DNA from 3 places in the Pseudarthrobacter xylosi genome. Region 1 is predicted to be linked to each of the others. Evidence: riboswitches for the same ligand, from Rfam matches in the RefSeq annotation. Region 1 holds a riboswitch; each other region holds the start of a gene.

Evidence for each region. Region 1 has a riboswitch for S-adenosylmethionine ahead of ACZY1F_RS14885 (aminotransferase class V-fold PLP-dependent enzyme). Riboswitches for the same ligand answer to the same signal wherever they lie in the genome.
Region 2: another riboswitch for S-adenosylmethionine. It lies ahead of metX (homoserine O-acetyltransferase MetX); the one in region 1 lies ahead of ACZY1F_RS14885 (aminotransferase class V-fold PLP-dependent enzyme).
Region 3: another riboswitch for S-adenosylmethionine. It lies ahead of ACZY1F_RS03650 (DUF1737 domain-containing protein); the one in region 1 lies ahead of ACZY1F_RS14885 (aminotransferase class V-fold PLP-dependent enzyme).

What each region holds. Positions count from the first base shown of each region.
Region 1 covers NZ_JBVAYT010000006.1:250,012-257,927, forward strand. Annotated here, with positions in the region: gene ACZY1F_RS14860 (sigma-70 family RNA polymerase sigma factor) at 1-739, opposite strand, end outside; gene ACZY1F_RS14865 (DoxX family protein) at 1,056-1,592, shown strand; gene aroA (3-phosphoshikimate 1-carboxyvinyltransferase) at 1,599-2,999, shown strand; gene rsgA (ribosome small subunit-dependent GTPase A) at 2,983-4,098, shown strand; gene hisN (histidinol-phosphatase) at 4,153-4,965, shown strand; SAM riboswitch class IV at 5,122-5,235, shown strand; gene ACZY1F_RS14885 (aminotransferase class V-fold PLP-dependent enzyme) at 5,271-6,695, shown strand; gene ACZY1F_RS14890 (class I SAM-dependent methyltransferase) at 6,801-7,559, shown strand; gene ACZY1F_RS14895 (metal-dependent transcriptional regulator) at 7,591-7,916, shown strand, end outside.
Region 2 covers NZ_JBVAYT010000002.1:574,523-582,438, reverse strand. Annotated here, with positions in the region: gene ACZY1F_RS06650 (alpha/beta hydrolase) at 1-110, opposite strand, end outside; gene ACZY1F_RS06645 (SGNH/GDSL hydrolase family protein) at 206-1,054, shown strand; gene ACZY1F_RS06640 (winged helix DNA-binding domain-containing protein) at 1,084-2,304, shown strand; gene ACZY1F_RS06635 (hypothetical protein) at 2,318-2,848, shown strand; gene metX (homoserine O-acetyltransferase MetX) at 2,933-4,048, opposite strand; SAM riboswitch class IV at 4,061-4,175, opposite strand; gene ACZY1F_RS06625 (bifunctional o-acetylhomoserine/o-acetylserine sulfhydrylase) at 4,244-5,596, opposite strand; gene ACZY1F_RS06620 (VOC family protein) at 5,802-6,440, shown strand; gene ACZY1F_RS06615 (CPBP family intramembrane glutamic endopeptidase) at 6,578-7,357, opposite strand; gene ACZY1F_RS06610 (histidine phosphatase family protein) at 7,501-7,916, shown strand, end outside.
Region 3 covers NZ_JBVAYT010000001.1:771,957-779,872, forward strand. Annotated here, with positions in the region: gene opgC (OpgC domain-containing protein) at 1-1,466, opposite strand, end outside; gene ACZY1F_RS03645 (hypothetical protein) at 1,553-2,062, opposite strand; SAM riboswitch class IV at 2,188-2,303, shown strand; gene ACZY1F_RS03650 (DUF1737 domain-containing protein) at 2,317-2,574, shown strand; gene ACZY1F_RS03655 (rhodanese-like domain-containing protein) at 2,571-2,984, shown strand; gene ACZY1F_RS03660 (O-succinylhomoserine sulfhydrylase) at 2,981-4,189, shown strand; gene ACZY1F_RS03665 (LysR family transcriptional regulator ArgP) at 4,219-5,121, opposite strand; gene ACZY1F_RS03670 (LysE/ArgO family amino acid transporter) at 5,191-5,814, shown strand; gene ACZY1F_RS03675 (hypothetical protein) at 5,988-6,644, shown strand; gene ACZY1F_RS03680 (glutamate--cysteine ligase 2) at 6,696-7,916, opposite strand, start outside.

The DNA of each region.
Region 1 (7,916 bases):
CCAGCATGTCCCGCAACATTTTCCGGCCGCGGTGAAGCCGGGACATCACTGTCCCGATCGGCGTGTTCATGATGTCCGAAATTTCCTTGTACGCGAAGCCCTCGACGTCGGCGAAGTACACCGCCAGCCGGAATTCCTCGGGAATCGCCTGGAGCGCCCGCTTGACGTCGGAGTCCGGCAGGTGGTCCAGCGCCTCAGCCTCGGCTGATCGCAGGCCCCGGGAGGTGTGCGACTCAGCCCTGGCAAGCTGCCAGTCCTCAATGGTGTCCGAGTTCGACTGCAGCGGTTCGCGCTGCCGCTTGCGGTAAAGGTTGATGTACGTGTTGGTCAGGATCCGGTACAGCCAGGCCTTGAGATTGGTACCGGGCTTGTACTGGTGGAACGCTGAGAACGCCTTGGTGTAGGCCTCCTGGACCAGGTCTTCAGCATCCGCGGGGTTCCTGGCCATCCGCATGGCGGCCGAGTAGAGCTGATCCACGTACTGCATGGCATCACGCTCAAAACGGACCCTGCGTTCCTCCGCTGACTCGGTGGCCACATCCACGGGTTGCTCAGCGGGCGCACGCTCAGCGGCCACAGGCTCGTCGGACACGGCCTCGACGGCCGCAGGGACGCCCGCTTCAGGCTGCGCGTCGCTTCCTGCCGGCGTTTCGCTGCTGGCATTGGCTTCGCTGCTTGTTTTGGCTTCTCGTTCGGATGCCTCATACATGGCCTCGAGGGCCGGATCCAGGGTGCTCATCGCGTTCAAGTCTACTGTGACGGCCTTGGCACGTGGCGTTCCGTACTCCGGAGGATCGGATTCCAGAGTCTGCAGTGCTACGGGCCCGGCGGGTTCCGTCCCGTCCTTCAGTAACCTCAAGGGCAACTCCAGTCTGTCTCAGGCCAGGGTGTTCCAGGCAAATACCTGCCCGGCAATCCGTGGTGCGTCAATTCGTCCGGTGTTCAGCGGACCCGCAATCCATAACCGCTGGCGGCAGGCAAATATTCCTCAAAAGTGCAAGACTAGAACGGACTCCGCCGCATTCGGTGCGGTTCGTCCAGCCAGGAGGAAATTCATGTCCTTTGTCCGTAATCTCGCCCGCCCCATGCTGGCTTCCAGTTTCGTCGTCGCCGGACTGGACAAGCTGAAGAACGCCGATGACACCGCCACCCAGCTCTCGCCGCTCCTGCAGAAGGCTGCCGCATCGCTGCCGTTCCAGGCCGACGAGAAGATGCTGGCACGGGTGATCGGCGGAACGCAGGTGGGTGCCGGCGTACTGTTCGGCCTGGGTAAGTTCAGCCGCCTCTCGGCATCATTGCTGACCGTCATCTCCCTCCTTAATACCTTTGTGGAGTGGCGCAGCGCGGACATCAGCACCAAAGAAGGCCGCCAGGCCCGCCGGAACCAGCTGCTCAAGAACATGTCCCTCAGTGGCGGCGCCCTGCTTGCCTCCGTGGACACCGCCGGCAAGCCGGGCCTGGCCTGGCGTGCCGAGCACCTGGCCGCGGACGCCCGGAAGACTGCTGCCGGTGCCCGGAAGACCACCGGCCAAAAGCTCCACAAGGCGGACAAGGCCGTGCGCCGCGCCGTGGATCACGCAACGGGGGCGTAAGGACGGATGACCGGTTCCACCCCGCCCGCAGCCACGGATCAGTACGTCTCCAGCCACACCGTTCCCCACTGGCCGGCACCTTTCGCCAGCAGGCCTATCAACGCCACCGTCACGGTCCCTGGTTCCAAGTCCCTGACCAACAGGTTCCTGGTCCTGGCTGCGCTGGCTGACGGACCGTCCCGTCTCCGCGCACCCTTGCATTCCCGGGACTCCGCCCTGATGATCGACGCCCTGCGCCAGCTGGGAGCCACCATCACGGAGGTGCCCGGCGACGGCGCCTTCGGGCCGGACCTTGAGGTCACGCCGCTGAGCCAGGAGGCGCCGTCATCGACTACGCACATTGATTGCGGCCTCGCCGGCACAGTGATGCGTTTTGTTCCGCCGCTCGCGGCGCTGCGCAACGGCGTGAGTGTGTTCGACGGCGACCCCCACGCCCGGAATCGCCCCATGGGCACCATCATCGAGGCCCTGAAAGCCCTCGGGGTGGCCCTTACCGCGTCCGACGGCGGGACCCCCTCGTCACTGCCGTTCACCGTTGAAGGCACCGGGGAAGTCCGGGGCGGCCACCTGGTGATCGATGCCAGCGCGTCATCCCAGTTTGTCTCCGCCCTCCTGCTGGTCGGGGCCAGGTTTACTGACGGACTCCACCTGGAGCACGTGGGCAAGCCGGTGCCCAGCCTGGACCACATCAACATGACGGTTGCCGTACTTCGCGGCGTCGGCGTGACCGTGGACAATTCCGTGCCAAACCACTGGGTGGTGGCCCCGGGCCCCATCCGTGCTTTTGACCAGCGCATCGAGCAGGACCTCTCCAACGCCGGTCCGTTCCTGGCCGCCGCCCTTGCCTCGGGCGGAACGGTGAGGATCCCGGACTGGCCCACCGGCACCACCCAGGTGGGAGATCTCTGGCGCAGCATCCTGGCGGACATGGGCGCAGACGTCAGTTTGGCTGACGGCGTCCTGACCGTCACCGGCGGACCAGAGATCAAGGGTGCGGATTTTGCCGAAACCAGCGAGCTCGCCCCCACAGTGGCGGCCCTCTGCGCCCTGGCCAGTGGACCTTCACGACTGACCGGCATCGCGCACCTTCGCGGCCACGAAACGGACCGGCTAGCCGCGCTCGTCACCGAAATCAACCGCCTCGGCGGCAACGCGGAAGAGACCAGCGACGGCTTGGTGATCCGCCCGGCCAAGCTGCACGCCGGCGTCGTCCACAGTTACGCGGACCACCGGATGGCCACTGCCGGCGCAATCCTCGGCCTCGCCGTTCCGGGCATCGAGGTCCAGGACATCGCCACCACGGCCAAGACCATGCCGGAATTCCCGCAGATGTGGGCGGACATGCTCGCCCAGGGCGCGGCCACCGGCGACGCCACGGAAGGTTCCACTGGTGGCCCGCAGCACTGATTCCTGGGACGAGTCCGACGTCCGGATCCGGCCCAGCAAAAAGGGCTCCCGGCCGCGCACGAAGGACCGCCCCAGCCACGATGACGCCGTCACGGGCCGCATCATCACCGTGGACCGCGGCCGGTACACCGCCGTCGTCGGTGAGGACTCGGGCGAGGAGCGGATCATCATCGCAGCGAGGGCCCGCGAACTGCGCCGCTCCCCCGTGGTGGCCGGCGACTTCGTCTCCCTTGTAGGCGATGTGTCCGGGGAGCCCGACACCCTGGCCCGGCTGGTCCGGATCCAGGACCGCAGGACCCTGCTGCGCCGCAGCGCCGATGACACTGATCCGATCGAACGTGCGGTGGTGGCCAACGCCGATCAGCTGGTGGTGGTAGTGGCCGCCGCAAACCCGGAGCCACGCACCGGCTTCATTGACCGCGCCCTGGTGGCCGCGTACGACGCCGGCATCGAGCCGCTGCTGCTCGTCACCAAGGCGGATGTCAAGGATCCCGCAGAACTGCTGTCCAACTATGAGCACCTCGACTTCCCGGTGATCATCAGCCGCACGTCGGACTCCGAGGCCTCAGGTATTGATGCCCGCTCCGATGACGGCCTCTCTGCCCGCCTGGACGGTGATGCGGTTTCGCAGCTCCGCGCGCACCTCGAGGGCAAGGTCTCGGTCATGTTGGGGCATTCCGGAGTGGGCAAGTCCACCATGGTCAATGCGCTCACCGGGGCCGAACGGGCTACAGGTGGGGTGAACGCGGTGACCGGCCGCGGCCGCCACACCTCGTCGTCGGCCCTTGCCCTGAAGCTGACCGGGGCTCCCGCCGGGAGCTGGATCATCGACACCCCTGGCATCCGCTCGTTCGGGCTGGCGCACGTGGACCCGGACCGGATCCTGCGGTCCTTCCCGGACCTGGAGCCGGGCACGGATGCGTGCGAGCGTGGCTGCAAGCACAACACGGCGGCCGTCAACTGTGGAGTGGACGCCTGGGTGGCGGACGGTAAAGCGGGCCCCACCGGCCCGGCCCGGCTCGCGTCACTGCGCCGGCTACTCGGCACGGATCCCCGCCTGGTGGGCCAGGAAACCAAGGAACTGGGCAGCATAGGCTAGCGGCCTAAAGCCGACGTCCCCAACCCCACGGCCCTGAGACGGTAGTTTGTAACCATGATCCAACCCGCTTCGAGCTACAACGATGACCTGCGCCTTGCCCATGTGCTGGCCGATTCCGTGGACGACCAGACCATGAGCCGCTTCAAGGCACTGGACCTCCGCATCGAGACCAAGCCGGACCTGACACCGGTCACGGACGCGGACAAGGCAGCGGAGGAAGCCATCCGGGGCCAGCTCTCCCGTTCGCGTCCCCGCGACGCCGTGCTGGGCGAGGAATTCGGCAGCTCCGGCCACGGCTCCCGCCGCTGGATCATTGATCCCATCGACGGCACAAAGAACTTCATCCGCGGTGTCCCGGTCTGGGCCACCCTGATCGCCCTCGTGGACGAAGGCGAACCCGTGGTGGGAGTTGTCAGCGCCCCCGCGCTGGGCAAGCGCTGGTGGGCCGCCAAGGGTTCCGGCGCCTACATGGGCAAGTCGCTCGCCGCCGCAACGCGGCTCCGGGTCTCGGACGTCTCCCAACTTTCGGACGCCTCCCTGTCTTATTCCAGCCTGGGCGGCTGGAAGGAACGCGGCAACCTGGATGAGTTCCTGGGACTGACCGAAGACGTGTGGCGCACACGCGCCTACGGTGATTTCTGGTCGTACTGCATGGTGGCCGAAGGTTCCGTGGACATCGCCTGCGAGCCGGAGCTGAACCTCTACGACATGGCTGCCCTGGTGCCCATCGTGGTGGAAGCCGGCGGCCGCTTCACCTCTCTGGAGGGTCAGGACGGTCCGTTCGGCGGCAACGCGCTGGCCACGAACTCCATCCTGCACTCAGAGGTCCTCAAACGGCTGAACCCGGATCTGGACGACCTCCTTTAGGTCAATTTTCGAATTATCGACGGCGGACGCCTCCTGATAGGGGCGTCCGCCGTCGTATCTTCGACAAATATTCCATACCTCAAACGCACGTAACAAAGCCCTTAACATTGGGCCGGGCTTCCTTCTCCCCCCGGCGCATGTTCTACGCTCTTAACAGGTCACGAGTGCCAGCGCTAAACCCCGGTTTGCTGGCCGGCAACCCTCCATTCGCGGTGGGGTGCCCCGGGTGACGACCAGGCCGGTCCGGAACGGACACGGCAAGCGCGGATTCCCGGTACCGGGAGTCCTTTTCGAGTGAGGTCTCCGTGACAACTGCCACCGTCTCCCCCAGCAGTGTTTCTCCCAACAACGCCGCTGCGCTGTTCAAGGATGCCGCCGCCGTAGCCGGGCGCCCCCTTTCCGCGGTCACCGGCGCGGAAATCCAGGCACCGTTGATCCAGGGCGGCCACGTCCGCTACGCAAACCTGGACTACGGTGCGTCCGCTCCTGCCCTCTCTGTGGTGTCCGCCTACCTCAACGAGATCCTGCCCTTCTACGCCAGCGTCCACCGCGGCGCCGGCTTTGCATCGCAGATCAGCACCTCCGTCTATGAGAACGCCCGGAATATCGTGCGCGACTTTGTGGGCGGCCGCCCGGACGACTCCGTCATCTTCACCCGCAACACCACCGACTCGCTCAACCTGCTGGCGGGCTGCCTGCCGGCGACGGACGGACGGCCCAACGGCGATGTCCTTTACCTGGACATCGAGCACCACGCCAACCTCCTGCCGTGGCAGGGCGTCCCGCACCGCAGCGTCGTCGCAGCGGACACCATCGTGGGGACCCTCGAGGTCCTCCGTGCCGAACTTGAGCAGGGCAACGTGAGCCTCCTCGCGGTCACGGGTGCCTCCAACGTCACCGGCGAGATCCTCCCGGTCAAGGCCCTGGCCGCACTCGCCCATCAGTACGGAGCACGGATCGTGGTGGATGCCGCTCAGTTGGCACCGCACCGGCGCATCAATATCAGCGCCGACGACGTCGACTACCTCGCCTTCTCCGGCCACAAGCTCTACGCGCCGTTCGGCTCCGGGGTACTGGTGGGCCGCACCGACTGGCTCGACGCAGGTACTCCCCACCTGGCCGGCGGCGGCGCCGTCCGCGAGGCCAGGCTCGACGGCGTCAGCTGGGCCACCGGTCCGGCCCGGCACGAGGGCGGCTCCCCCAACGTCCTGGGCGCGGCCACCCTGGCCCGAGCCACCCAGGTCATCGCATCCCTGGACCACGACCGCTGGCACACCCACGAAGCGGCCATCAGGTCATTCCTGGTGGACGGGCTGGGGAAGATCGACGGCGTCACTGTGCACCAGATCTTCTCGGATACGGACGCTGAAACCGGCACCATCGGCGTGGTGAACTTCTCCGTGGCAGGGTACGACGCCGGACTCGTGGCCGCCTACCTGTCGGCCGAGCACGGCGTTGGCCTCCGGGACGGCCGCTTCTGCGCGCACCCACTCCTCAAGCGCCTCGGCCTTCCCTCAGGTTCGCTGCGGGCAAGCTTCGGCGTAGGATCCCGGCTGGAGGATGCCCAGCGGCTCCTCGCCGGACTGGAGCAACTTCGCCGGACCGGCCTGGGCTGGGATTACGTGGTGGACGCGGGCCGATGGGTTCCGGCCAACGACACCCGCACCTACCCACACTGGGCGCCCAACACGCCCGGCACTGCCGGTGCAGCTCCGTGCCTTGACGACTGACCGACCCTTTCGTCCCTGCTTCCTGACCTGACTGCTGCCCACCGGGTGGCGGCCCATGCGGTAAATTCGGAGGATACCGATGGGCACAGTTGAAGGAGGCCGCACGTGGCACGGGGTGGCCCCAGGCTTGAGCACGGACGCCGCCTGGAACTCGGACAGAGTTTCCAGGACGGCGGCGAACATTATCAGCGTGTACGTCCTGGCTACCCGGCCGAAACAGCGGACTGGCTGATCCCGGCGGGTGCCACGGACGCCGTGGACGTGGGCGCCGGGACCGGCAAGTTCACGGCCCTGCTGCTGGAACGCGGCCTGGGGGTTTCCGCCGTGGACCCGTCCCCGGACATGCTTGCCCAGCTGCGGGCACACTACCAGGGGGTGGACGCGACCCAGGGGACCGCGGAGGCCACCGGCCTCGCTGACTCCTCGTTCGACGTCGTGAGCGTTGCGCAGGCCTGGCATTGGTGCGATCCGCTGCCCGCGAGTACCGAACTGGCGCGGATCCTGCGCCCCGGCGGAACGCTGGGGCTGATCTGGAACCAGCTGGACACGTCCGTTCCGTGGGTGCACCGGTTGTCCCGCATCATGCACGCGGGCGACGTCTACAAGCCCGGGTTCCGCCCGGTGGTGGGACCGGAGTTTGACGGCCTCGAGAGCCATGTGACGCGGTGGGAGGACAGCCTCAGCACGGCGGAGATCATGGAACTGACGAAGTCCCGCAGCTACTACCTGCGCGCCGGCGAAGACACCCGCAGCAAGGTCCTGGCCAATCTGGACTGGTATCTGCACGAACATCTGGGGCACGGTGTGGAAGAGGACATCAGCCTGCCGTACCTGACGCTGACGTGGCGGGGCACGAAGGCGTAACGGGCGCGGACCACCGGGTAGGCTTGGAGGCGTGAAGACCAGCGCGCCCTCCTCCTCGATCGAGGACTACGTCAAGGTCATCTACGGCTTCACGGAGTGGCAGGACAAACCAATTACGTCCTCCCAGCTCGCGCAGCGCCTGGGGGTGGCCAATTCCTCGGTCTCGGAGATGGTCCGCAAGCTCAAGGACCAGGGCCTGGTGGACCACAAGCCCTACAGCGCCATCACCCTCACGGACTCCGGTGTCCGGCTGGCACTGTCCATGGTGCGGCGGCACCGCCTTATTGAGACTTACCTCGTGCAGGAGTTCGGCTACAGCTGGGACGAAGTCCATGACGAAGCCGAACTGCTGGAGCA
Region 2 (7,916 bases), on a different contig from region 1:
TCGTTGGCGCCGTAGCCGTGCAGCAGCACCAGCAGCGGCTTTCCGGAGCGCTGGTCCTCCGGCCGGGACCACAGGACAACAGGGGCGGGAAATACTTCGGCGTCAGTCATGGTTTCCATTCTTACAGCTACCCGGTGGTAACTACCTACGGTGGCGTAGCTTGTGAGGGAAGAGGCAGGATAGGACCGTGAATGACGTGAAAGCCATGCAGAGTCCGCCCACGGCCACGGAAGCCCACCCCTGGAGCCGCTACGTAGCGATGGGAGATTCGTTCACGGAGGGCATCGGCGACCCGGACCCAACCAGCCCCGGCGGTTTCCGTGGCTGGGCAGACCGTGTGGCCGAGGAACTGGGCCGGGGCCAGGCAGACTTCGCCTACGCCAACCTGGCCGTCCGCGGCCGGCTCCTTCAACAGATCGTGGACCAGCAGCTTGCCCCGTGCCTGTCCCTTAAACCGGACCTGGTCACCCTGTCCGCCGGCGGCAACGATCTCATCAGGCCCGGCGGCGACCCCGACGCCCTCGCCGAAAAACTTGATTCAGTGGTCCAGATCCTGGCCATGGGCGGCGCCACGGTGGTGCTGTTCAACGGTCCGGATACCGGTTCCTCGGTTTTGGGACGGATCCGCAGCAAGGTAGCGATCTACAACGAGAACCTGCGCACCGTGGCGGCCCGCCATGATGCCATCATCGCCGACATGTGGTCGCTCAAGCAGCTGAACGATCCGCAGATGTGGGGCGAGGACCGCCTGCATTTTTCGCCGTTGGGACACCACACCATCGCCGCCATGGTGCTGGAATCGCTTAACGTGAACCACACGCTCGAACCGCTACGGCCCAAGCCGGTGCCGGTCCGCACCTGGCGGGCAGCCCGCTCCGAAGACCTGGTGTGGGCCCGTGAGTATTTCGTCCCGTGGGTGGTGCGGCGGTTGCGCAAGCGTTCCTCCGGCGACGGAATCACCGCAAAACGTCCGACGCCGGGCCCCGTGTTCGGCCCGGGCGTTCCGTTGGGTTCCGGCGAGGGGCCGCTGGGCACCACCGACGCCCGGCGCTAGGGGTGCCGCGGCGTGAGCGGCGGCCCGGCGTGACACACGGACAGCTGCCCCGGACGGCCATGGATCCGGATGAGGTCGTGCGGCGGCGGCTTCACGCCCAACAACTGCGCGGGCCCGGATTGGACTCCCCGGCGGACGCCGTCCGGCACCTCCTGGCTGTCCAGGCGCAGGAGTTCCCTTACGCCCGCTGGAGCCTGGCGCAACGGACCGGCCTTGGTTCTGCGTCCAAGGCCTCCGCTGATCGTGGCGCTGCCGCTGCTCACGTGCCCACTGCCATGGACGTGGAGCAGGCGGTGTCCGACGGACTCATCCTGCGCACCCATATCCTGCGGCCTACCTGGCATTTTGTGCATCGGGAGGACCTTCGCTGGCTGACGGCATTGTCCGCGCCGCGGCTTCACCAGGGCAACGCCGGCATGTACCGGCGGACCGGGATTGATGCCGACGCCGCTGACCGGAGCGGGCAGGTCCTGGCCGAAGCCGTCCGGGGCGGGCGGCACCTGACCCGGGAACAGCTGGCCGTGCGGCTTCAGGACGAAGGGTTCGCGGCCACCGGCTTCGGGCTGGCCTACCTGATCATGCACGCCGAGATCGGCGGTGTCCTGGCCAGCGGGACGCCGGTACACAGCCGGGGTGGTGCCCTGAAGCAGACCTACGCCCTCTTTGACGAGCGCGTTCCTCCCGGCCCGGCCATGCCGCCCACCCGGGCCGAAGCGCTCGGCGAACTCGTCCGGCGCTACTTCACGAGCCGCGGGCCGGCCACGGTCAAGGACTGCGCCGACTGGTCCGGACTCACCATGGCCGACGTGCGGCTCGGCCTTCAACAGTCCCTGGCGGCGGCTCCCGAGACGCTGGCGACGGTGGTGATCGACGGCGTCGTGCATTATTTCGACGCCCCGGCGGACGGCGGCGATGCCACGTCAGCGGCAGGACCGCGGATCGACCTGATCCAGTGCTACGACGAATACGTGATGGGCTATTCAGCCACGCGGCATTATCTGGGAGGCACCGCCCCGGCGTTTCCGGTGGCCGGGGCGCCGATTCATGTGGTGCTGCTCGACGGGCGGATGGCCGGCTGCTGGAGGCACACCATGTTCGCCGGCCGCTGTGAGCTGGATATCCGTCTGTTCGCTGGCGCGGACCCGGCTCTGGACGCCGCCGTGCAGGACGCCGTGGACCGGTACGGGGCCTTCCTGGGGATCCCGTCCGTCCGTGTGGGCGCCGGGGTTAAGCTGGAAGGACACATATGAGAGGCGCTACACCGTGAACAGCTTGTTTTTCTGGATCATCATTCTGTCGTTCGTGGTACCGATGGCGATGCGGATGTACCGGAAATCCGTGAACAAACGGAACCAGGACCAGAGCTTTTCCGGGCGCTACCCCGAGCAGTTTCCAGGCGGCGGGCAGTACCCGGGCAGCGAACAGTACCCGGGGCCGCAGAGCAAGCAGCCCCGTGACGGCTACACGCAGCAGGACTACATGAGCGGCGGCTACCGCGAGATCATGAGCCCGCAGCCCCTGCCGCCGAGCCAGCCGCTGCCGCCCATGCAGCCGATGCCGTCCGCGGACCAGCAGTTCCCGCCGTATGGCCAGCCGCAACCTGACGGCCAGCCGGCGCCGGAGCAGCGCGCGGAAGCACCGCAGCAGCCTGCCGCCCCCGGCATTCCCCTGCCGCCGTCGGGCCCGCAGGGGTACCGCGCCCGGAAATTGGCCGAACTCGACCAGCAGTACAGCAACGGCGAGCTGGCCATGGAGGACTACATGAAGCGCCGCTCCGACATCATGAACGGCTGAACGCCTAGCGCGAGAGGACATTTGTGGCCCCGGACCCAAGAGGGCCACAAGTGTCCTCTCGCGCTTAAGGGCAGGGGCTCGCGCTTAGACCAGGAAGGTGTTCCGGAGCTGGACGCCGAGCTGGCCGATCTCGGTCAGGAAGCCGTCGTGGCCGATCGGAGCCTCGATAACGTGCACATCCACGTTACCCGGGAGCGCGTCAGCCAGCTCACGTGACTGGGACGGGAAGTACAGCCGGTCGCTGTCCACCGCAGCCACGAAAAACCGGGCGGTGGCACGGCCCAGGGCCTCGTTGAGGGAACCCCGCCCGCGGCAGACGTCGTGGCTCATCAGGGCATCGGTGATGGCGATGTAGCTGTTGGCATCAAAACGCCGCACCAGCTTTTTGCCCTGGTGGTCCAGGTAGCTTTCCACCTGGTAGCGGCCCCGCTCCCCCAGCGCTGCCGCCTGGAGCGGCGATTCCGGGTGCTGGGCCGCACGGCCGAAGCGGCCATCGAATTCCTCGGCGGAGCGGTAGGTAATGTGCGCAATGCGGCGCGCCAGGGCCAGTCCGTCCTCCGGCAGCGGACCGCCATAGTAGTCGCCGTCGTTAAAATTGCTGTCCTGGCGGATGGCGAGCGTCTGAGCCTGGGCGAATGCGATCTGTTCGGCCGTGCTGGCGGCACCGATCGAGATAATGGCGCACCGCTGGACCCGTTCCGGGTAAGTGACCGCCCATTCCAGCGCCCGCGCGCCGCCCATGGATCCGCCCAGCGCGGCGTACCAGCTGGGGATACCCAGCTGGTCAGCCAGCCTGGCCTCAGCCGCCGTGGTGTCCCGCAGTGTTACCAGTGGGAACCGTGACCCCCACGGCTTGCCGTCCGGGGCAACCGAGGACGGCCCGGTGGAGCCGTAACAGCCACCCACTATGTTGATGGAGACCACAAAGAACCGGTCCGTGTCCACCGGCGCCCCGGGTCCGGCCAGCTGTTCCCACCAGCCGGGCTCGTCACTGTCGCCGCGTGTCACGTGCGTACTGCCGGTCAGGGCGTGCTCAATCAGGACCGCGTTGGAGCCGTCCGCGTTGAGGGTTCCCCACGTTTCATAGCCAAGGGTGACGTCCGGGAGGTAACCGCCGGCTTCGAGCTCGAGGCCACCAATGCTGGCGTAACGGACCACGCCGTTTCCGGGTGCTGCAGTACGGGAAATGGTAATCGTCATGGAAGGACCTTTTCTGTGCGCTTGCCCACCGTCAATTGACCGGCAGGCCAGGTCCTCACCCGGGGCACCCCGCCGCAAAAGAGGGTTGCCGGCCAGCAAGCCGGGGCTGTCGCTGGCACTCATGACCTGCTTCGAGTGTACGAACAGCCCCGGCCTATCGCTAAGCGTGTGACTGGTTGTGACTTCGCGGGAGCCCTACTGCTGCTGGCTTGCCGCGTCTTTGTCAGGTTCCGCCGTGCCCTTCGCCGCCCGGAACCCGGCCTCAAGGTCGGCGAGAATGTCATCGATGTGTTCGATGCCCACAGACAAACGGACGAGTCCCGGGGTGACCCCGGCGATAGCCTGCTGCTCGGGCGAGAGCTGGCTGTGCGTGGTTGATGCCGGGTGGATGACCAGTGAACGGACGTCCCCGATGTTGGCCACATGGGAGTGCAGCTCCAGGGCATCCACGAAGCGCTTCCCTGCCTCTGCGCCCCCGGCCAGGTTGAACGCCACCACCGCACCGGTGCCCTTGGGGCCGTATTTGCGGCCGCGCTCGTACCATGGGCTGGAGGGCAGCCCCGCATAGGCGACGGATTCGACGTCGTCCCTTGCCTCAAGCCACTGGGCGACGTCGACGGCGTTGGCCACGTGCCGCTCCACCCGCAGGCTCAGCGTCTCCAGGCCCTGGGCGATCAGGAAGGCGTTGAAGGGTGACACGGCCGAGCCGAGGTCGCGCAGCAGCTGGACCCGGGCTTTCAGGATGTAGGACAGGTTGGCGCCGAGGGCTCCGTCTGCCCCGAGGTCACGGGCGTAGACCAGCCCGTTGTAGGTGGGGTCCGGGGTGTTGAAGCCCGGGAAACGTTCCGGGTCCGCGCCGAAATCGAAATTGCCGGAGTCCACAATCACGCCGGCAATGGCCGAGCCGTGCCCGCCGAGGTACTTGGTGGCGGAGTGGACCACAATGTCGGCGCCCCATTCGAGCGGGCGGATGAGGTAGGGCGTGGAGAGGGTGTTGTCCACCACGAGGGGCACGCCGGCGTTGTGGGCGGTCCGGGACACACCCTCGATGTCCAGCACGTCCTGGCGGGGGTTGGAGACCACTTCGGCGAAGAAGAGCTTGGTATTGGGCTGGACGGCGTCGCGCCAATGGTCCAGGTTGTCAGGGTCGGCCACGAACGTAACGGAAATGCCGAACTTCTTGAGGGTGTGCGCCAAGAGGTTATACGTCCCGCCGTAGAGGCTGGGGCTGGCCACGACGTGGTCACCGGCTTCGGCGATGTTCAGGATGGCAAACGTTTCAGCGGCCTGTCCCGAGCTCAGCAGCAATGCCGCGAGCCCGCCCTCCAGGCTGGCAATCCGCTGCTCCACAGCATCCTGTGTGGGGTTGCCGATGCGGGTGTAGATCGGTGCGAGCTCGGCGAGGGCAAACCGGTTGGCGGCACTTTCGGCACTCGGGAAGACGAACGACGTCGTCTGGTAAATCGGGAGCGCCCGCGCGCCGGTGGCGCTGTCCGGTTCCTGGCCTGCGTGGATCTGGCGGGTTTCGAAAGACCATCCGTTCGACATTCAATGCTCCTTGACGTGGCGTGGCACTGCTCGGTTGCGTTCAGTGTAGGAAGACTTTCCCTGACGGGAACAGGATTGTGACGAACGTGGTCAGCCGGCCGCTTCTTCGCCCTGCTTTCCTGCGGAATGTCCACTCGTGACGCGACAGATTCCGGTAAGGCTACCCTTAGCTGAGAGCCGGATCACAAAGTGCCAAGATGAGGGCATGCGCATGGATCACGTCTCTTACGCCTGTGAACAAGATGGCCTAGTTGCCACCACCGAACGTATTTCGTCCGCCCTCGGCGTTGAAGCCGTGAAGGGTGGCGTGCACCCCCGGTTTGGAACCCGGAACATGATTATTCCCCTAGCCGGCCACAAGTATCTGGAAGTGGTGGAGGTTCTCAACCACCCGGCATCGGACAAGGCTCCCTTCGGGCAGGCTGTCCGGGCGCGGTCCGAAGCCGGCGGCGGCTGGATGGGCTGGTGCGTCGAAGTGGACGACCTCGCTCCGTTTGAAAACCGCCTGGGCCGTGCCGCCGTCAACGGCAACCGCAAGTTCCCGGACGGCCGCGAGCTGGTCTGGAAGCAGATCGGCATCCTGGGCCTGATCGCGGACCCCCAGGTCCCGTACATGCTCAAGTGGGAGGGCGACCCCGCCCTCCACCCGTCCAACGCCTATGAGAGCCACGTTAAGATGAGCTGCCTGACCATAGCCGGTTCCGCTGAACGCGTGACGGAATGGCTGGGTGAGCCCGTCGAGAAGCCGTTGGAGGATGTAGCTGTTGACTGGGTGGCTCCGCATGGAACCCCGGGCATCCTGTCAGTGACCTTCGAAACCGCTTCCGGAGCAGTCACCATCTGATTGCACCTTCAATAGCTTCGGCCGCCATCAGCGGGTGCCAATGATGCCACCCACCGATGGCGGCCGAATTCTTTTAAGTCTGACTTGCAGCCGGACCCGACTGAAGACACCTGTGCTGCACGGGAACCATAGCCGTCTTACCCCAGGCCCACCGCCCGGCCAAAGAGGCTGAAGCCGACGAAGGCAACAATGTCCAGCAGGGCATGCGCGATGACCAGCGGCATCACCCGCTTGGTCTTTGTATAGAGCCAAGCAAACACCACCCCCATCACGGCGTTGCCGATGAACGGCCCGAAGCCCTGGTACAGATGGTAGCTGCCACGGAGCATCGAGCTGGCGAAGATGGCCAGCGGCATGCTCCAGCCGAACTTGCCGAATCGGTCCAGGAGGTAGCCCACCACGATGACTTCCTCCACCACGGCGTGCCGCAGCGCGGACAGGATCAGGACCGGAACGGTCCACCAGTACGAGTCGAGTGCGCTGGGGATGATGGCGGTGGTGATCCCGAGGGCACGTCCCGCGGCGTAAAGGCCCAGCGACGGGACCCCGATCAGGGCAGCGAGGCCAAAACCCTGTAGCAGGTCACGGCCCGGCCTGGCGAAGTTGAACCCCAGCTTCCGGAAGGCCGAACTGCCGTGGGCACTCACGCCGGCACCGGATTGCCGCTGGTCCGTGAGGAAGTAGATGACCAGCAGCACTGGCACCAGGGCGAAAATAATGTCGAGCAACTGATAGGTGAGGTCGAAATATTCGCGCGGGCTCTGTGACCGGTTCAGGGTTGACGTGCCTTCGGCCAGCGGTGCACGCGTCATCTTGTCCAGCAGCTGCACCACCGAGTAGACGGCGGACTGCCCCAGGGAAAGACCCAGCACAATCCAGACTTCAATCCGCAGCCGACGGCGGGAGGGAACCAACATGGTTCCATCTTGCCTGTAGTTTCTGGTTCTTCGCTGATTAGGGTGGCCAGCTCGCCGGAACTCATCAATAGTGCGAGAGCGTCCGCCAAAAACGCACCAAAAGTGAGAGAGCGTCCGGGGTGGGGCACCTATGCTTGGGGCTTATGAGCGCGCCAGGGAAAATCTTCATGATCCGGCACGGCCAGTCCGCGGCCAATGTTGATACGTCCATCTACAACAGGGTCCCGGACTACCGGATTCCGCTGACGCCCCAGGGCCTGGCGCAGGCCACGGCGGCCGGGGAACGGATCCGCCGCGAGCTGGACGGGCGCCAGGTCTGCGTCTACGTTTCCCCCTACCTTCGGGCGCACCAGACACTGGAGGCGCTCAACCTTGGCGATCTCACGGAACGGGTCATCGAAGAGCCGCGCCTCCGTGAGCAGGACTGGGCCAATTTCCAGATCACCGGCGACATCGAGGACCAGAAGGAACTCCGCAACGCCTACGGCCATTTCTTCTACCGGTTCCGGGAAGGGGAATCCGGCTCCGACGTTTACGACCGGATCTCTTCCTTTATGGA
Region 3 (7,916 bases), on a different contig from region 1:
CCGGAGAACAGCACAAACAGCTCCGCGCCCGAGACGAAACCCACCGCTTCCTGGGTCAGGAGCTGGAACAGGGACGTCAGGCCCAGGTGGTTCACCACCACAAAGACGATGGCTGCCCCGCGCAGCAGGTCCACGCGGGAATCCCGGTTTGACGGGTCGTTGTAACCCCAGGCAGCCACGGCGGTCACCCGCCGCGGGACCTGCCACAGGACAACAAGGAGGATGAGCAGGGCCGCGCCCACGCTCCAGGCGGCCACGCCCGTCAGGGTGTTGGCCTGGGCATACTCCTGGCCGGAGACGATTCCATTGACCGGACCCGTGACGAGGCCGGACGCGTCCAGCCGGGCGCGTGCCGCTGCAGCCACGTCGGCGTTTCCCGTGATGGTCCAGTCGATGCTGGCCACGCCGGTGTCCCTGGTGCTGGTCCGTTCGTCCCAGACCACGGCAGCGGTCTTGCCGAACTGCCCGGACGTCGCAGCTTCGAGTGTCTGGTCCCACCAGCCCCGTTTGATGTCGGCCTCCGCGGCGCCGCCGGCAGCGGGGCTGTAGAAGGCCGCGGTCTGCAGGAGGAACGGCTTGTCCCGTTGCTCCACGTAGGTGGCGTAGAAGTCCTCGTTGCCGACTCCGGTCAGCATCCCTGCCAGTTCTCCGGGGGCGGCCACGGTGTTGACGGCGGCCGTGCCGGCGGTGTCGTCATGGTAGGCGGCCAGCCCTACCCATTCCACGGCCTCGTCCCCGGGATAGTAAGGCGCGTAGGCGCCGTCGGCACCGTCCCAGGTGCCATCGCCGTTCGTGTCCAACAGGGCAAAGCCCTCGCTGCCGGCAGCGGGGGCATTGCGGTTCCGGCCAAAGGGGTAGTCCCGCCCCAGGAAGGGTGCCCACACCATCACGGTGCCGGCGTCGTCCGTTTCCTTGAACTCTGCAGCCACTGCCCTAAAGGCGGCCCGGTAGGCTGCCGGCTGTTGCCCCCAGTCAAGCCAGCTCCCGTTCATGTCTGGGGCGAAGCGGACCAGCACCTGGCCCCGGAAGCCTGCCGAAATCCGGGTGATCTCGGCGGCAAATGACTGGGCGGTGGCGTGGTCGATCTGCTGCAGCGGAACTGTGGGTTTGACGGTGAGCATGGCATGGGAGCCCAAGGCCGCAGCCTGGTCCAGGAACTGCCGGATGGCATTGGTTTCCGAGGACCGGAAGGGGATGGAAATGTCATGGCCCACCAGGGCCGGCGTCGCTCCCAGCCGCTCGGCAAAGCTGGCCGCCGAATCCTCGCCCCACTCAAGGACCGCGCCCAGCAGCGGCTTTCCCGGCTCCGGAGCCGTATTGGCGGCGCGGGCAGTCCCGGCGGTTGGCAACATCGCCAGGACAGCCAACAGGACGGTGAGCAGTAGCACGACGGCGGCCCGCAGCCGTGTCTGCTGGGGAGAGCCGGCAAGGCTGGCGTTGCGGGTCGGCGCGGTGGCTGTTGGCATATTGGTGTAATCCCCCAAGAACGGCTGCTTCAAAGACGGTGGCCGGCGCCTCTGCAAACTCTAGCTGCCTCCGCCTTTGGTCCGGTTCAGCCCTGCTTAGTCTCGGGTCCAAGGACCAACAGCGGCACGAGCCTCTGCGCACAGGCGACTCCGACGAGGGTCTGCGGTCCCGCCCCCACCCTGTTGTTCACCCCGGTGTCATCGCACCAGTCCACGCCATAGGGGTGGGCGGTGACCCCGGCTGTCCCGGGTGCCACGCCGGCCGGGACGGTGAACACAAAAGTGAAGCCGCCGTCGTCGGTCATGGGAGCGAGCTCTTCCAGCACGGTGGTGCCGTACGGATCCAGCAATTCCACCTGGACCCGCGCGTCGGCGCCGTAGCGGGCATCGCAGGTGGTGTCCGGGGCGCTGACGGTGACCTGGTCACCCGGTTTCGCGGCGGCAGGCGAGATGGAAAACTCCGGCGGCATGCAGGGCGGCGGCGCGAAAATGTCGCGGCAGCCTGTCGCCCCCACGAGTACCGGCACGGCACACAGCCCCACGGCCAATACACGTGCCCAGGCGCCCGTCAGTGAGTGGCCCCGCATTTTCCCCATGACCCGATTGTCCCGTCAGCGCCGGGGTTACGGAAGCACGGCGGGGTTACGGAACTGCGCGTTGGTTACGGAACATGACGACGGCGGCAGTGCGGCCGGGCGGGCCGGATGTTACGTTTTTGGGGAGTAATGAGAACCGGCGCCAAGCCCTGACTGGCCGGTCGGCAACCCTCCCTTTCGCGGCGGGGTGCCTCAGGTGAATACTCGGCATATCGACCCATTCGAGCTGCAAGCGTGAAAGAAGGAGTTCCGTCGTGTCTGACGCCCCCGCCCCTGAAGAGAAACTGTTGTACCGGCTTGTCACCGGGCCGGATGACAGGTCTTTCTGTGAACGGATTTCCACTGCCCTGGCCGAAGGGTATGTCCTGCACGGCAGCCCGGCCGCGACGTCCAACGGCGGCGTTGTGATTGTTGCCCAGGCACTCATCCTCCCGTCGGCCATCGCCACCGCTGACGCAGCGGTCGCCTCCGCCGTGGAAGACCTCGATTTCGACGGCGAGGGCCACGCGTGAGCTACGCCGGAGACCTCACCCCGCAGGAAGCCTGGGCGAAACTCGAACAAGGCGCCATCCTGGTGGATGTCCGGACCGAGGGCGAATGGGCCCACATCGGCATCCCCGACACCAAGGCCACCGACAACGATCCCCTGTTCATCCCGTGGACGTTCCCCGGCGGCATCCCCAACCCGGCTTTCCTCACCGACCTGACACAACAGGCACCGGAGGATAACAGCACAGAACTGCTGTTCCTCTGCCGCTCGGGCCAGCGTTCCATCGCCGCCGCCGTCGCCGCGACGCAGGCCGGTTTCACTTCCTACAACGTCCTGGAGGGTTTCGAAGGCGAGCCGGACCGGTACGGCGAGCGCACCGTCAACGGCTGGAAGAACCGCGGCCTGCCCACCAACCTGGGAATAGCCAAGTGACCTTCAACGAAGACGCCGCCGGCTGGAGCGCCGAGACGCAGGCGGTCCGTGGCGGGCTGGACCGCACCAACTTCCAGGAAACCACCGAGCCAATCTTCCTGAACTCGGGCTTCGTCTACGAGTCCGCGGCCGCCGCCGAGCGTGCCTTCACCGGCGAGGACGAACGCTTCGTCTACTCCCGGTACGGCAACCCGTCCGTGGCCACGTTCCAGGAACGCCTCCGCCTGCTCGAAGGCACCGAGGCGTGCTTCGCGACGGCGTCGGGCATGTCCGCGGTATTCACCGCCCTGGGTGCGTTGCTGGCGGCCGGGGACCGGGTGGTTGCCGCGCGCTCTCTGTTCGGCTCCTGCTTTGTGATCCTGAACGAAATCCTGCCGCGCTGGGGCGTGGAAACCGTGTTTGTTGACGGCCCGGACCTGGAGCAATGGGCTGCTGCGCTGTCGGAGCCCACCACCGCGGTGTTCTTCGAATCGCCGTCCAACCCGATGCAGGAAATCGTGGACATCGCCGCGGTCAGCGAGCTGGCGCACGCCGCCGGGGCCACCGTCGTCGTGGACAATGTCTTTGCCACTCCGCTGCTGCAGCGCTGCGGCCAACTGGGGGCGGACGTCATTGTGTACTCCGGCACCAAGCACATCGACGGCCAGGGACGCGTCCTGGGCGGCGCCATCCTGGGCACCAAGGAATTCATCGACGGCCCGGTCAAGCAGCTCATGCGGCACACGGGCCCGGCGCTCTCCGCCTTCAACGCCTGGGTGCTGACCAAGGGCCTGGAGACCATGGCGCTGCGCGTGAACCACTCGTCCGCGTCCGCGCTGCGGCTGGCCGAATGGCTCGAACAGCAGCCGGCCGTCAGCTGGGTCAAGTACCCGCTGCTCAAGTCACACCCGCAGTACGAACTCGCCGCCAAGCAGATGAAGGCCGGCGGCACCGTCCTCACGCTGGAACTTGCGACGACGGCTGGCCGCTCGGGCAAGGAAGCCGCCTTTGCGCTGCTGGACGCCTTGCGGATCATCGACATCTCCAACAACCTGGGCGACGCCAAGTCCCTCATCACCCACCCGGCCACCACCACGCACCGCGCCATGGGTCCCGAAGGCCGTGCCGCCATCGGGCTCAGCGACGGCGTGGTGCGGCTGTCCGTGGGCCTGGAGGACGTGGACGACCTCATCGGCGACCTGGAGCAGGCCCTGAAGCACATCTAGTTCCGGCTCGCGCTTAGCTTTGCGCCCGGTCAGGCGCCTGGCTGGCGGAGCTGCCGGGCCGCCGTCTCCCGGACCGCGGCGGTCAGCTGGTTGAGCACCGGCGAGTCGATCTTCCACCGCTGCCAGTTCAACAACACGTCAACGGGATTGGCCGGTGCCAGCTCCACGAGGCCGCCGTTCCGGATGTCGGCCAGGCACTGCTGCTCCGGCAGAAGTCCCCACCCCAGTCCCAGCCGGATGGCTTGGGCGAACTCGGCCGACGACGGCACATAGTGCCGCGGTGCGGTCAGTTCCGCGCCGGTCAGCCTGCGGAAAAACCCGTCCTGCAGGTCATCCTTGCGGTCAAAATCCACCACCGGAGCCAGGCTCCCTGCAACAAGTTCCGGCCCGTCGGGCCACCAGCGCAGGAGGTACCCGGGGCTTGCCACCGCGCGGTACCGCAAGGAACCCAGCGGTTCCACACTGCAGCCCTGGACCGGTTCCGGCGTTGCGGTTACCGCGGCCATCACCGATCCTGTCCGGAGGAGCTGGGTGGAATGCTGCTCATCTTCCCTGCGGAGTTCGAAGCACGCGCCGAGGTCCGGCGGAAGACTTGCCAGCGCCGGCATGAACCAGGTGGAGAGTGAGTCCGCGTTCACCACCAAGGGGATGGGCGCCGTCGGCCGGTCCTGGCTCGCCCCGAGCTCCTGCTGTGCGTCCCATTCGAGCTGCCGGACCTGCCTGGCGAACCGCAGGATGGCTTCCCCGGCTGTTGTGGGCCGGACGGGGTTGGTGCGCTGCAGCAGGATCTGGCCGGCCGCGTCCTCCATCGCCTTCAGCCGCTGGGAAATGGCCGACGGCGTGACGTACAGGCTCCGCGCCGCCGCCTCAAGGGTCCCCTCGTCCACGACTGCCGCGAAGGTCCGGAGCTGCTCAAACTGGAACATCTTCATTAGCTTTCCTTAATATAGCTAAGAATATTTAGCTGGAGTTATCCTAGTCCGGTCCGTACGTTGGAGGATATGAATCTGACTGCATTTCTAGGCCCCGCCGCGCTGGGTTTCGGCACGGGCCTCGCCTTGATCGTGGCCATCGGCAGCCAGAACGCTTTTGTGCTCCGGCAGGGCATCCGCGGCGAGCATGTGGCCGCCGTCGTCCTGGTCTGCAGTGTCTCCGATGCGCTGCTCATCGCTGCGGGCATCGCCGGAGTGGGGGCGCTGCTCCAGTCGAGCCCCGTGATCGTGGACGTGGTCCGGTTTGCCGGAGCCGCCTTCCTGTTGGGCTACGGCGTCATGGCGGCGCGCCGGGCGATTCGTCCGGGGGCGTTGACGGCATCGGGGCGACAGCCCGCCGTCGGCATCGGCGCCGCCCTTAGCACGGTGCTGGCTTTGACCTGGCTCAATCCGCACGTCTACCTGGACACCGTGCTGCTGCTCGGATCCGTGGCCAACCAGCAGGCGCAGGATTTGCGGTGGTGGTTCGGGGGCGGAGCTATCGCCGCCAGCATTGCCTGGTTCAGCGCGCTGGGTTTCGGGGCGCGGGCCCTGCGGCCCTTCTTTGCGCGGCCCTCGTCGTGGCGCATCCTGGACGGGCTCGTCGCCGCTGTCATGCTCACGCTGGGGATACGCCTGGCGATCGGTGCGTGACGTCGTTGTTCTTGGCGCGAACGGACACTTGGTGCCCTCACACACCTGTGACTTCAGGGGCGGATCTGGCCGTTCCGATCACTGCCGTTGACCTCGGCGGCGGTGCGGCGTAACTTCATGGTCACCACCGCGATGTTGCTGGGCCAAAGCATCCGCCGGACCGAGAGCCAGCCATGAACGCAAACCAGCCGCTGCAGGGCACCAAGCCATATCAAAAAGCGGGAGCCGTCATCGTCGCGGCGGGCACTTGCTGGGGACTGGGAATCTCGTTCGTAGGGAACGTGCACGTCACCCGGGACCCGGCCGCCAGGCTGGCCATGCTGGAGCGCCACCGGGGACTCTGGGTTGCCGGCCAATTCCTGGCAGCCGCCGGGACCATGGCCGTTCCCGTCGGATTTGCCCGGTTCGCCCAATCCGTCCACTCCGGCCCGGCTAACGGCCCCGCCAAGACCCTGGCCGCCGCCGCAGCAGCCGCCCTGCTCGCCGGCGCGCCCTTGTTTGTGGCGGCCCTTGCGAACCGCGCCTCGGACCTGGAGAGGTTCGCCTACCGGCGGGGATCAAACTGGCCGTTCCTGACATACTCAGGGCTGCATATCGGCGGCCTCGCGGCCCTGGGGGCGGGGCTCCTGCTCCAGCCGCTGAAACCCTGGACCGGCATCACAGCGGCCGCCAGCGCACCGGTCTTCGCTGCGATCCTGGCCGGCACCAAGGACATTCCGCCGTTCGTTTTCTACCTGGTGGAAACCGCGGTGGGTGTCCAACTGATGCGCTACAAGGAACCAGAGACTCGCGCGAACTGGCAGATAACGGCCCCAAAACTCGAAAAATAGGGCATTGTCTGCACGTTCGCGCCAAGGTTCTGCGTGCGAAGGTCGAGGGAGTCAGGACTGGCGCACGCGCAGCAACTCCGGGACTTCCTCCGCCTCCAGCAGCCCGGAGGTGCCACGCATGGTGACACCCACGGCGTGGGCAACCACGGCCCCCAGCCCGCCGTCGTCGGGCGCTGATTCTTCCATCACCGCGTCCCGGACCCTGCGCTGTTCGGTGGAGCCGGTGCCGCGGGCAATGATGTCCTCAACGCCTTGCCGTGCCAGGGAAAGTTCGTCCTGCTCGGCGAGGACCGGCGCCAGATAATCCACCAAAGACCGGACGACGTCGACGGCGGGCGCCGGCCTGAACGTGCCAAAATCCAGCAGCTCGCCGACCAGGCCACTGCTGCTCGCCTGCCACGCCGCCATCCGCAGCAGCACCGTGGGCACCGGGGCCGGTTCCACGCCGTCGCGCCATTCGCGGCTGGCCGACTCCACCAGGGCCCGGACCAGGACGGCAATGAGGGCTGCGTCCTCGGCGCGGAGGCAGACATCGGCAACGCGGACCTCAACGGTGGGGTGGTTCCGGGACAGGCGGGCATCAAAGTAGATCATGCCTTCATCCAGAAGCACGCCACTGTCCAGCAGGCGCGTTACCACCCTCCGATAGGCGGAGTAGGTGCTGAAAATGGCCGAGGGCCCGGACATGGGCCACCGATTCCAGGCTTGGGTGCGGTAGCTCTCGAATCCCGTGGGCATCCCGTTCCAGAACGGAGAATTCGCGCTCAGTGCCGTGAGTACTGCCAGCTTGTCCCGGATCCTGTCCAGCACAGCCACGCCCTCGTCCTTGGATTCGATGAACGTGTGCACGTGGAAGCCGCAGGTCAGCTGCTCCTGCGCGGTCAGGCCGAAGCGTTCGAGCATCCGGGCATAGCGGGCGTCGGGGGTGGTGTGGCTCGCAAGGCCAAACGGGGACGTGGCCAACGCGGCGACCCTGGCACCGTTCTTGATGGCCGCCTGGTCCGCCAGCAGCCGGCCGGCCCGGATCTGCTGCAGCAGTTCTGCATACTCGAGGCAGGGCCGGGTCTGGGTCTCGATCTGCTCAAGCTTCAGCTCGGCAGTCAGGCCGGTCCCGTCGTCGTGGACGGTTTTTTCCTTGGCTGCCAGCGCAAAGGGACGTTCCGGGGCGTCGTCGGCGGCCATCCGGCGGCCGGACAGCATCGCATCCGCGAGGGCAAGCGGCTCCCCCGTGTCCGGATCAACGATCAGGAGCTCTTCCTCGACGCCGAATGT